3 regions of the Hydrogenophaga electricum genome follow, and region 3 is predicted to be linked to each of the others. Evidence: predicted binding sites of a transcription regulator. Region 3 holds the regulator's gene; each other region holds the start of a gene.

Region 1 (3,270 bases), on a different contig from region 3:
AGCGTGGCCAGCGTCATCTTCTGCACCTCCAGCGCCTGGATGGTGGCCGACAGCGCCTTGGTGTTCTGGTCGAGCCAGAAGTGCACCGCCTTGAGCTCCTCGATGCGCTTTTCCAGCTCTTCCACATTGAAGGTGGGCGCCACCCAGCTGGAGAGCTTGGGCATGCCGCCGCCCCCCAGCCCTTGTGCCACACCGCTGGCGGCCTGGCCAGCCAGGTTCTGGAGGAATTCGAAGCCCGGCACGAAGGCGCCAAAACCGCGGGTATCGCTCATGGTCGGCCTCCGTCACACCGCATCAGGAAGACCGGCATCCCCACAGGGTGCCGCGAACAGGAAGGAGCGTGGGGGGCCATGTCGTCTCCTGGAAGGGTGTCAGGTATCGGCACCATAACGCGGCGCACGACGCTCGCGCAAGGATGCCACACCTTCGCGCACATCCGGCCCGGCAAACCCCATGAATTCGAGCGCCAGCGAGGTGTCGAACGCCGGACCCGCCTGGCGCAACCAGTTGTTGAGCGAGTACTTGGTCCAGCGGATGGCGGTCTGGCTGCCTGCGGCCAGCCGGTCGGCCACGTCGTAGGCCTTGTCCAGCAGGGTGTCGTCATCGACAGCCAACGACACCAGGCCAATGCGCTCGGCCTCCTCGCCGCTGATCGGGTCGCACAGCATCAGGTAGTACTTGGCCTTGGCCATGCCGCACAGCAACGGCCAGACGATGGCGGCGTGGTCGCCCGCCGCCACGCCCAGGCGGGTGTGGCCGTCGACGATCTTCGCGCTTTTCGCCGCAATGGAAATGTCGGCCAGCAGGCCCGCCACCAGGCCCGCACCGACCGCGGGGCCGTGCATGGCGCTGACGATGGGCTTGTCGCAGTTGATGACGTTGTAGACCAGATCCCGCGCCTCCTTCCAGACGCGGGTGCGGACCTCGAAATCGGTCGCCATGTCCTGCACCAGCGCCAGATCGCCGCCGCCGGAAAAGCCCATCCCGCTGCCGCGCAGCACGGCGCAGCGCACGCTGTCGTCGCGCCCCACGTCGCGCCAGATCTCGCTCAGCTCCCAGTGGCCGTCGTGGCCGGCGGTGGGCAGCTTGCCGTTGCCACCGGGGCCGTCGGCTTTCATGCGGATGTCGAGCACCGAGGGCACACCGTCCACGGTCGGGCCGCGGCGGGTGATGTCGAGGGTCTGGTAGCGGCTGTAATCGATGGCGGGCACCGTTGTCTCTCCTTGTTTTTGCGGGACGAAAGCAACGATTCTGCGCCGAAACGCCCGCTTTTTCGCCGAGGGTTTTCTTCTCGCCAGGCGCATGGGCGTCACCCGCTTGACGCCGATCAATGCCCGGCCCAGGGTGCGGGCGCAAGATAAAACCCGTGCCCGCCTGCCGGCGGCACCCGATGCGAACCCGAGGAGAAACCATGAGCACCCCGATTTCCGACACCTACCGCCATCAACTGCAGGCCATGCGCACCGAAGTGCTGGCGCAGTTGCGTGCACAGCGCGGCGGCAAGATCGGCCGCGCCGAAGCGGCCGCGAATGCCCGCGAGACGGAAAGCGACGACTGGGCACAGGCCGACGCCGAACGCGACCTGGCCTTCGCCCTGGAGGAGCGCGAATCGGCCGAACTGATCGCCATCGACGCGGCCCTGCAACGCGTGGCCGATGGCAGCTACGGACTGTGCGTGGACTGCGGCACCTCGATCGCCACCGCGCGCCTGCACGCCAACCCGGTCGCCTTGCGTTGCGTGGCCTGCCAGGACAAGATCGAGCAGGCCAGCCGCAGCGCGCCCACGCCCGGCTACTGAGGCCCAGTGGCCGAGCCGGGCTTTTCCGCCAGGGACGAAAAACGCCCGCCCCGCGCTGATATCCTGCGCGCATGCCCGACACCCTGCTGACCACCCGAAGCCTGTTTCATTTCGCCTTCCACGTCACCGACCTGGACGAGGCCCGCCACTTTTACGGTGGCGTACTGGGCTGCACCGAAGGCCGCAGCACCGATACCTGGGTCGATTTCGACTTCTTCAGTCACCAGATCTCGCTGCACCTGGGCGAGCCTTTCAAGACCACCCGCACTGGCAAGGTCGGTGACCACATGGTGCCGATGCCGCACTTTGGCCTGGTGCTGCTGCTGACCGAGTGGCGCGCGCTGGCCGACCGCCTGACCGCCGCCGGTGTCGACTTCGTGCTGCCGCCGCAGGTGCGCTTCGAGGGCCAGCCGGGCGAGCAGTGGACCATGTTCTTCTGCGACCCTTTCGGCAACCCGATCGAGGTCAAGGGCTTCGCTTCGCTGGCGGACCTCTACGCCAGTTGAGGAGGACGGGGCGCTCGCGCCGGCAAAGAGCCGCCCCGCCGGATCGCCCCTCCTGGGAGGCAGCGGCGGAGCGTGGCGGCTTATGCCGCCAGCGGGGCGATCTTCTGGTCGATGGCGCCGAAGATGCTCTGCCCGTCCGGGCCCTTCATCTCGATGCGGATGGTGTCGCCGAACTTCATGAAGCCGGTGGACGGCTTGCCGTCGAGAATGGTTTCGATGGCGCGCTTCTCGGCGATGCACGAATAGCCCTTCGGCCAGTCCTTCTTGCCGTTGACCTCGACGCCCCGGTTGCTCACCGTGCCCGAACCCACGATGGAGCCCGCGCGCACGTTACGCGTCTTGCCAATGTGGGCGATCAGCTGGCCAAAGTGGAAGGTCATGTCGGGGCCGGCGTCGCACATGCCGACCTTGCGGCCGTTCCAGGTGCTCTGCAGCGTCAGGTTGACGCGGCCGCCCTGCCAGGCATCGCCCAGCTCATCGGGCGTGACCGCCACCGGGCTGAAGGCCGTGGCCGGTTTGCTCTGGAAGAAGCCGAAACCCTTGGCCAGCTCGGCCGGGATCAGGTTGCGCAGCGACACATCGTTGGCCAGCATCAGCAGACGCACACCGTCGATCGCCTGCTCAGGCGTGGCGCACATCGGCACGTCGCCGGTGATGACCGCAATCTCGGCCTCGAAATCGATGCCGTAGTCCTCGCTGGGCACCACCACGTCATCGTTCGGGCCGATGAAGTCGTCGCTGCCGCCCTGGTACATGAGCGGGTCTTCGTAGAAGCTGTGCGGCACTTCGCTGTTGCGCGCGGCGCGCACCAGCTCGACGTGGTTGATGTAGGCCGAGCCGTCGGCCCACTGGTAGGCACGGGGCAGCGGCGCCATGCATTGCTTCGGATCGAACGGAAACGCGTGGCGCGCCTTGCCGTTGTTCAGGGTGACGTACAGGTCTTGCAACTGGGGGGCGATGAAGTTC
Region 2 (3,270 bases), on a different contig from region 3:
AGATTCCTTGCATATCCGATGCCAGCCTGGGCCGGGTGCGGTCAGTTCATCACCGCGGCCATGGCCTCGGCCACGCGCTCGACGTTGCGGCGCGACAGGCCCGACATGCACATCCGGCCCGAGCGCACGAGGTACACACCGTGCTGCTCGCGCAGCGTGTCGACCTGGGCCTCGTTCAGGCCGGTGTAGCTGAACATGCCGCGCTGGGTCAGGAAGTAGCCAAAGTCGCGCTGATCGCCAAAGCGGGCCTGCAGCACCGCGTGCAGGCGGGTGCGCATGTCCTTGATGCGCTCGCGCATGGCGGCCAGCTCCTGCTCCCACAGGGTGCGCAACTCGCCGGACTGCAGCACGGTGGTGATGACCCGTTCGCCATAGGTGGGCGGCGACGAGTAGTTGCGCCGCACGGTGGCCTTGAGCTGGCCCAGCACGGTCTGGGCCGCTGCCGCATCGCTGCAGACCACGCTCAGGCCGCCGCAGCGCTCGCCGTAGAGCGAGAAGTTCTTGGAGAACGAGTTGGCCACGAAGAACTGGGCGCCGGCATCGGCCAGGGCGCGCACGGCCCAGGCATCGTCATCGAGGCCGTCGCCGAAGCCCTGGTAGGCCATGTCGATGAAGGGGATCAGGCCGCCTTCGATCAGCACCGGAATCAGTTGCTGCCACTGCCCGCGCGTGAGGTCCACGCCGGTGGGGTTGTGGCAGCTGGCGTGCAGCAGCACCACGCTGCCGCGCGGCAGGCCGCGCAGGCTGGCCAGCATCGCGTCGACGTCGAGCTGGCCGGTGGCGGCGTCGTAGTAGGGGTAGGTGCGGACGGCAAAACCCGCGCCTTCGAACAGCGCGTGGTGGTTTTCCCAGGTCGGGTCGCTGACCCACACGCCGGCTTCGGGGAAGTAGCGGCGGATGAAGTCGGCACCGACCTTGAGCGCGCCCGAGCCGCCGAGCGACTGGATGGTGGCGATGCGGCCGCTGGCCACCGCTTCGTGCGCCGCGCCAAACACCAGTTTCTGCACCGCCGCACGGTAGTCGGCCGCCCCTTCCATCGGCAGGTAGGAACGTGGCCCGATGGCCTGGGCCAGCGCGGTTTCGGCCCGGCGCACCGATTCGAGCACCGGCAGGCGACCCTCTTCGTCGAAGTACAGGCCGATGCTCAGGCTCACCTTGTCGGTGCGCGGATCCTTCTGGAAGTCTTCCATCAGGCTGAGGATAGGGTCGCCCCCGTAGGCGGGCACGTGGCTGAACAGGGAAGAGACAGGCTGCGTCATGGTGTCGAGGTCGAAGAATCGGAAAGTGCGCAAATTCTAGAAAGCCCGCCCGATAGCGGTAAGTTCTATTTGCCATTTCTTCAAAAAAAGAATAATTTCATTCAAAAATCAACTTGAAACGGAAAACTTATGCCCGTTGAGCGCGATGCCACCGATCTCCGGCTGATGCAGGCCCTGCAGGACAACGCCCGCCTGACCTCGGGCGAGCTGGCCGACGTGGCGCACCTGTCGCAGTCGCCGAGCTGGCGGCGCGTGCGCCGGCTGGAAGACAGCGGGCTCATCCAGGGTTACCACGCGCGCCTGAGCCGCCAGGGGTTGGGTTATGGCGTGATGGCGTTCGTGATGGTCACCATCGACCACCAGAACGAAGCCAGTTCGGTGGAGTTCGAGCAGGCGGTGATGGCGATCCCCGAAGTGGTGCTGTTTCACGGCATCTCGGGGCCGCAGGACTTCATCCTCGTGGTCGTCGCGTCCGATCTGGGGGCGTATTCCGCGCTGCTGCAGAACAAGCTGCACCGCCTGCCGCGCGTGCGGCATGTGCACACCTATTTCTCGTTACAGGAATTCAAGGGTGCGGTGGGGCCTTTGCCGATACCGCCGGGGTAGGCCCGGGCACACGGCTGGCGAGGGCATGGGCCGGCACCGGCCCCCGTTGGAATTTCCTTGATGTGGCGCAAATGAGAAGTCATCGCATTCTCTACAGTGCGGTTTTTCCTTTTCCGGAGATGCCCCATGACCGATGCCTCGCTGGTGCTGCCGGCGCCCCTGGCCCAGGCGAGCCCCGGGCCGGTGAGCGACACCGGTCTTGATACCTGGCCGCTGCACCAGCCGGCCGTGCTGGTGCGCCTGGCGGCCGACCCCGACGGCACGCAGGCGGGCACCCTGCGCCGTCTGGCCGAGGTCGGGTGCCTTCCTGGGGAGACCTTGCGGGTGGTCTCGCGTGGCTGGCTCCGGGGCGGTCCGGTGGCGGTGCGCGTGGGGCAGGCCACTTTTGCCCTGCGGGCGCACGAAGCCGCCCTGCTGCGGGTGCGGCCCGTGTCTTCGTCGCAGGGCTGACCATGGATACCCCCGTTCCCCGCCTGGCCTTGCTGGGCCAGCCCAACTGCGGCAAGACCGCCCTGTTCAACCGGCTGACCGGCGCGCGCCAGAAAGTGGCCAACTACGCCGGCGTCACCGTCGAGCGCAAGACCGGGTGGCTGACCACCCCGGCCGGCCGCCGCGCCCAGGTGATCGATCTGCCCGGCACCTACAGCTTGGCGCCCCTGAGCCAGGACGAAGCGGTGACCCGCGATCTGCTCACCGGTCGCCTGGCGGGCGAGGCGCCGCCCGATCTGCTGGTGTGCGTGGTCGACGCCACCCATCTGCAGTTGCATCTGCGGCTGGTGCTGGAAGCGCGCGCGCTGGGGCTGCCGATGCTGCTGGTGCTCAACATGGCCGACGTGGCTGCGGCGCAGGGCGTGCGCATCGACACCGCCCGCCTGGCCGAGCGTCTGGGCCTGCCCGTCGTCACGGCCGTGGGGGTGCAGCGGCACGGCGCCCAGGCCCTGCTGGCGCAGATTGACGATGTGCTGGCTCACGCGGTGGCGCCGCACCCCGAAGGGGTGGCCGATCAGATCCCCGATCCGGCCGAACTGCACCGCCAGGTGCGTGCGCTGCTGGCCGATGCGGTGCACACCCCGGTGCAGCGCTGGGCGCTGAGCGACCGGGTCGACCGCTGGGTGCTGCATCCGGTCTGGGGCTATGTGGGGCTCGCGGCGCTGCTTTTTCTCATGTTCCAGGCGGTGTTTGCCTGGGCTGCCTGGCCCATGGAGGCGCTGGACACCGGCATGGCGGCACTGGGCGAATGGGTGGGCACGCGCCTGGCCGACGGGCCGCTGCGCAGCCTGCTGGTCGACGGCGTGATCGCTGGCGTCGGGGGCGTGCTGGTATTTCTGCCGCAGATCCTCATCCTGTTTCTGTTCATCTTCGTGCTCGAAGACTCGGGCTATCTGCCGCGCGCGGCCTTCCTGAT
Region 3 (3,270 bases):
CTTCCGGCCCCGGGTGCTGGTCTATACCGCGGCATTGGGGGCTATCACGGCGGCCTTACTGGTCAGCCTTTATTTACGCACCCCGCTGAAAGTGGATGTGATCCGTGATCGTGGAGCACTGGCTCGCATGGTGGAGCAAGGGCGGATCGAGAATGTGTTCCGCTTGCAGGTCATGAACGCGACTGAACACCCTCAACGCTATTTTCTCGATGTGGACGGACTGCCGGATATCGTGATTGCGTCGGATCGGTGGGTGGATGTGCTGCCTACTGAGGTGCGTTCGGTCGCCGTTCGTGTGCAAATTCCTCCGGATGCTGCAGAGCCCGGTTCGCACCCCATTCGTTTTCTCGTGCGCTCGTCTGAGAAGCCGACCGATGCAGTCGCCGAAAAGGCTGTCTTTCTGGTTCCTCGATAAACTGAAACCTCACCACATCAACCACATGGACTGGGTCATGAACTCCCCTCAGAAAACGTCTCCTGCCTCTGCACCTATCCCTTGGTGGCGGGTCCCTCATATGTGGCTGGTATTGGGGGGGCCGATGGCTGTTGTGGTGGCAGGCATTGCCACAGCGGTGATTGCCTACAGCAACCAAGATCCTGTGCTCGACAAGGTCGAATACGAGCGGGATCTGGCCGCTGCCAAAGCACTGCAGGGAAAGGAGCGGGTGGACGCGCTTGTCAAAATGCAGCCGGCCGGACAGGCCCGCAACCATGCGGCATCCCCCGTGGTGCCCGGTGAGGCGCCTAAGCGCTGAGCCTTTCGGGGGCGAGCCCGTCGACCCCGAATCTCGACTTCGTGCGTAGAGGAGACCGACGATGAAAGCGCAGCGATGGATGTGGGTAGGGTGGCCGTCATTTCTGGCCGCCGCCGTGCTGGAAATGCTGGTGTTTGCCATGGTGGATCCGCACGACCTGCACTGGTTTGGTGAACCTTTGGCGTTGTCCCGGCAAGCGGTCTATACCCTGGCCTTTTTTGGCTTCTGGGCCATCACGCTGACGTCGAGTGCGCTGACCACATTGCTCGCCATGTCGCCGCTGGAGGTGAACCGTTGTCCTGTGCCGGAGGACCAGCGGCCCGAAGGCTGTGTCCGCCACCCGCATGCAGGGGATCCGACACAGTCATAAAAAAGCCCCTCGGTGCACCGAAGGGCTTGGTGTGAGATGTCAGATGCCAGTCAGCGGCAGGTGCCTGGATTGACGATCAACCTCAGGCCGTCGGTGTTCTTGATGTGCACATAGCGCTGCTTGACGTCGATGATGCCTTCGTCGACGAATTTCGAAAACGTGCGGCTGACCGTTTCGAGCTTCATGCCCAAGTAGCTACCGATCTCTTCTCGCGTCATGCGCAGGATGAGCTCGGACTGCGAGAAGCCGCGTGCATGCAGGCGCTGCACCAGGTTCAGCAGAAAGGCCGCCAGTCGCTCCTCGGCACGCATGCTGCCCAGCAGCAGCATGACCGAGTGATCGCGCACGATCTCGCGGCTCATGATCTTGTGCACATGGTGCTGCAAGGTCGTGAATTCGCGTGAGAGTTCTTCGACCTGATCAAAAGGCATCACACAGACCTCGGCATCCTCCAGGGCGATTGCATCGCAGGAGTGGCGGTCGCTCACGATGCCGTCCAGACCGATGATCTCGCCAGTCATCTGGAAGCCAGTGACCTGATCGCGGCCATCGGCCGTGGTGACGCAGGTCTTGAAAAACCCCGAGCGGACCGCGTAGAGGGAGGTGAACTTGTCACCCACATTGAAGAGGGCTGTTCCCCGCTTGATGCGTCGACGGGTGGAAACCACACTGTCGAGTTTGCTCATCTCGTCTGTACTCAGGCCCATGGGCAGACACAGCTCGCGGAGGTTGCAACTCGAACAGGCGACTTTGATGCTTTGGACGTCCATAAATCTTCCGCCAATTGGCGCTCGAAGCTTAACCCATGGATGGGAGGGTGTCGAGAAATCCCAGTGCCATCAAGGCGTTGGGTGTGGGGATAACCCCGTACGCGCGGTCTCTTTTGACCAAGATCAAGGGCCCCGCCAACCCACTGAGGCACATTGGAACGCCCAAGTGGAGAACTGCCAGTGAGTCACGCCATATCCGACGAATTGCTCAAGCGATTCGACATTCCAGGTCCCCGATACACCTCGTATCCGACCGCCGACCGCTTCGTGGAGGCGTTCACCGAGGCAGATTACGTCAGGGCTCTTGAACAGCGTCGAGCAGGCTCGTTGGCGTTGCCGCTGTCACTGTATGTGCATGTCCCGTTCTGCGAGTCGGTGTGCTACTACTGTGCCTGCAACAAGGTCATCACCAAACACCATGAGCGTGCTGCCGAGTATCTGCGCTACTTGACCCGCGAAGTCGAACTGCAGGTTCAGCATTTTGGCAAAGGGCACAACGTTTCACAGTTGCATCTGGGGGGCGGTACCCCTACCTTCCTGTCCGATCCGGAGCTGGAAGATTTGATGACCATGCTGCGCCGCAATTTCACGCTGGTGCCCGGTGGGGAGTACTCGATCGAGGTGGATCCGCGTACCGTTACCAGCCAGCGCTTGCAGACACTGGCACGCCTGGGCTTCAACCGCCTGAGCTTCGGGGTGCAGGACTTCGATCCGGCCGTGCAGAAGGCGGTGCATCGCGTGCAGCCCGCAGAGCAGGTGTTTGCATTGGTCGATACTGCCCGCAAGATCGGGTTCGAGTCGGTCAATGTGGACCTGATTTACGGTCTGCCGCTGCAGACACCGGAATCGTTTGCTCGAACGCTTGCCCAGGTTAACGAGCTGCGCCCTGACCGCATTGCGTTGTACGCATACGCCCATCTGCCCACGCGCTTCAAACCTCAGCGGCGCATCGTCGCGGCCGAGTTGCCCAGCCCGGGAGACAAACTGTCCATGCTGTCGATGTCGCTCGATGCGATGAGCGATGCAGGGTACGTGTATGTGGGCATGGACCATTTCGCCTTGCCTGGCGATGCGCTCGCCGTGGCCAAGCGGCAAGGGCGTCTGCATCGCAACTTCCAGGGCTACAGCACGCAGCCCGACTGCGATCTCATTGCGCTCGGGGTGTCGGCCATTGGCCGTATTGGCGCCACCTACAGCCAGAATGCCAAGACCCTGGAAGACTATTACGATGCGCTGGACCAGGGGCGCTTGCCCATCGTGCGGGGGTTGGCCTTGTCGCGCGATGACCTGCTGCGTCGCTCGGTCATCATGTCCATCATGTGCCAGGGGGCGGTGCAGTTCGAATCCATCGAGCTGGGACATCTGATCGATTTTC

The links. Region 3 encodes FNR, which switches genes on or off when oxygen is low (the NO sensors DNR and NnrR bind a similar motif). Its sites were predicted from a motif close to TTGATNNNNATCAA; they were not measured.
Region 1: QQK43_RS15870 (TraR/DksA family transcriptional regulator) is a predicted target of FNR. The motif match lies at 1,318-1,331, and genes of this name have one in related genera.
Region 2: QQK43_RS05980 (FeoA family protein) is a predicted target of FNR. The motif match lies at 1,923-1,936, and genes of this name have one in related genera.

What each region holds. Positions count from the first base shown of each region.
Region 1 covers NZ_BSPB01000030.1:40,499-43,768, reverse strand. Annotated here, with positions in the region: partial or broken gene QQK43_RS15880 (PhaM family polyhydroxyalkanoate granule multifunctional regulatory protein) at 1-272, opposite strand, end outside; gene QQK43_RS15875 (enoyl-CoA hydratase/isomerase family protein) at 372-1,202, opposite strand; gene QQK43_RS15870 (TraR/DksA family transcriptional regulator) at 1,412-1,798, shown strand; gene QQK43_RS15865 (VOC family protein) at 1,870-2,304, shown strand; gene QQK43_RS15860 (fumarylacetoacetate hydrolase family protein) at 2,385-3,270, opposite strand, start outside.
Region 2 covers NZ_BSPB01000006.1:58,004-61,273, forward strand. Annotated here, with positions in the region: gene QQK43_RS05970 (amino acid aminotransferase) at 42-1,238, opposite strand; gene QQK43_RS05975 (Lrp/AsnC family transcriptional regulator) at 1,389-1,865, shown strand; gene QQK43_RS05980 (FeoA family protein) at 1,992-2,315, shown strand; gene feoB (ferrous iron transport protein B) at 2,318-3,270, shown strand, end outside.
Region 3 covers NZ_BSPB01000001.1:151,338-154,607, forward strand. Annotated here, with positions in the region: gene ccoG (cytochrome c oxidase accessory protein CcoG) at 1-415, shown strand, start outside; gene QQK43_RS00715 (nitrogen fixation protein FixH) at 375-755, shown strand; gene QQK43_RS00720 (hypothetical protein) at 817-1,125, shown strand; gene fnr (fumarate/nitrate reduction transcriptional regulator Fnr) at 1,176-1,895, opposite strand; gene hemN (oxygen-independent coproporphyrinogen III oxidase) at 2,076-3,270, shown strand, end outside.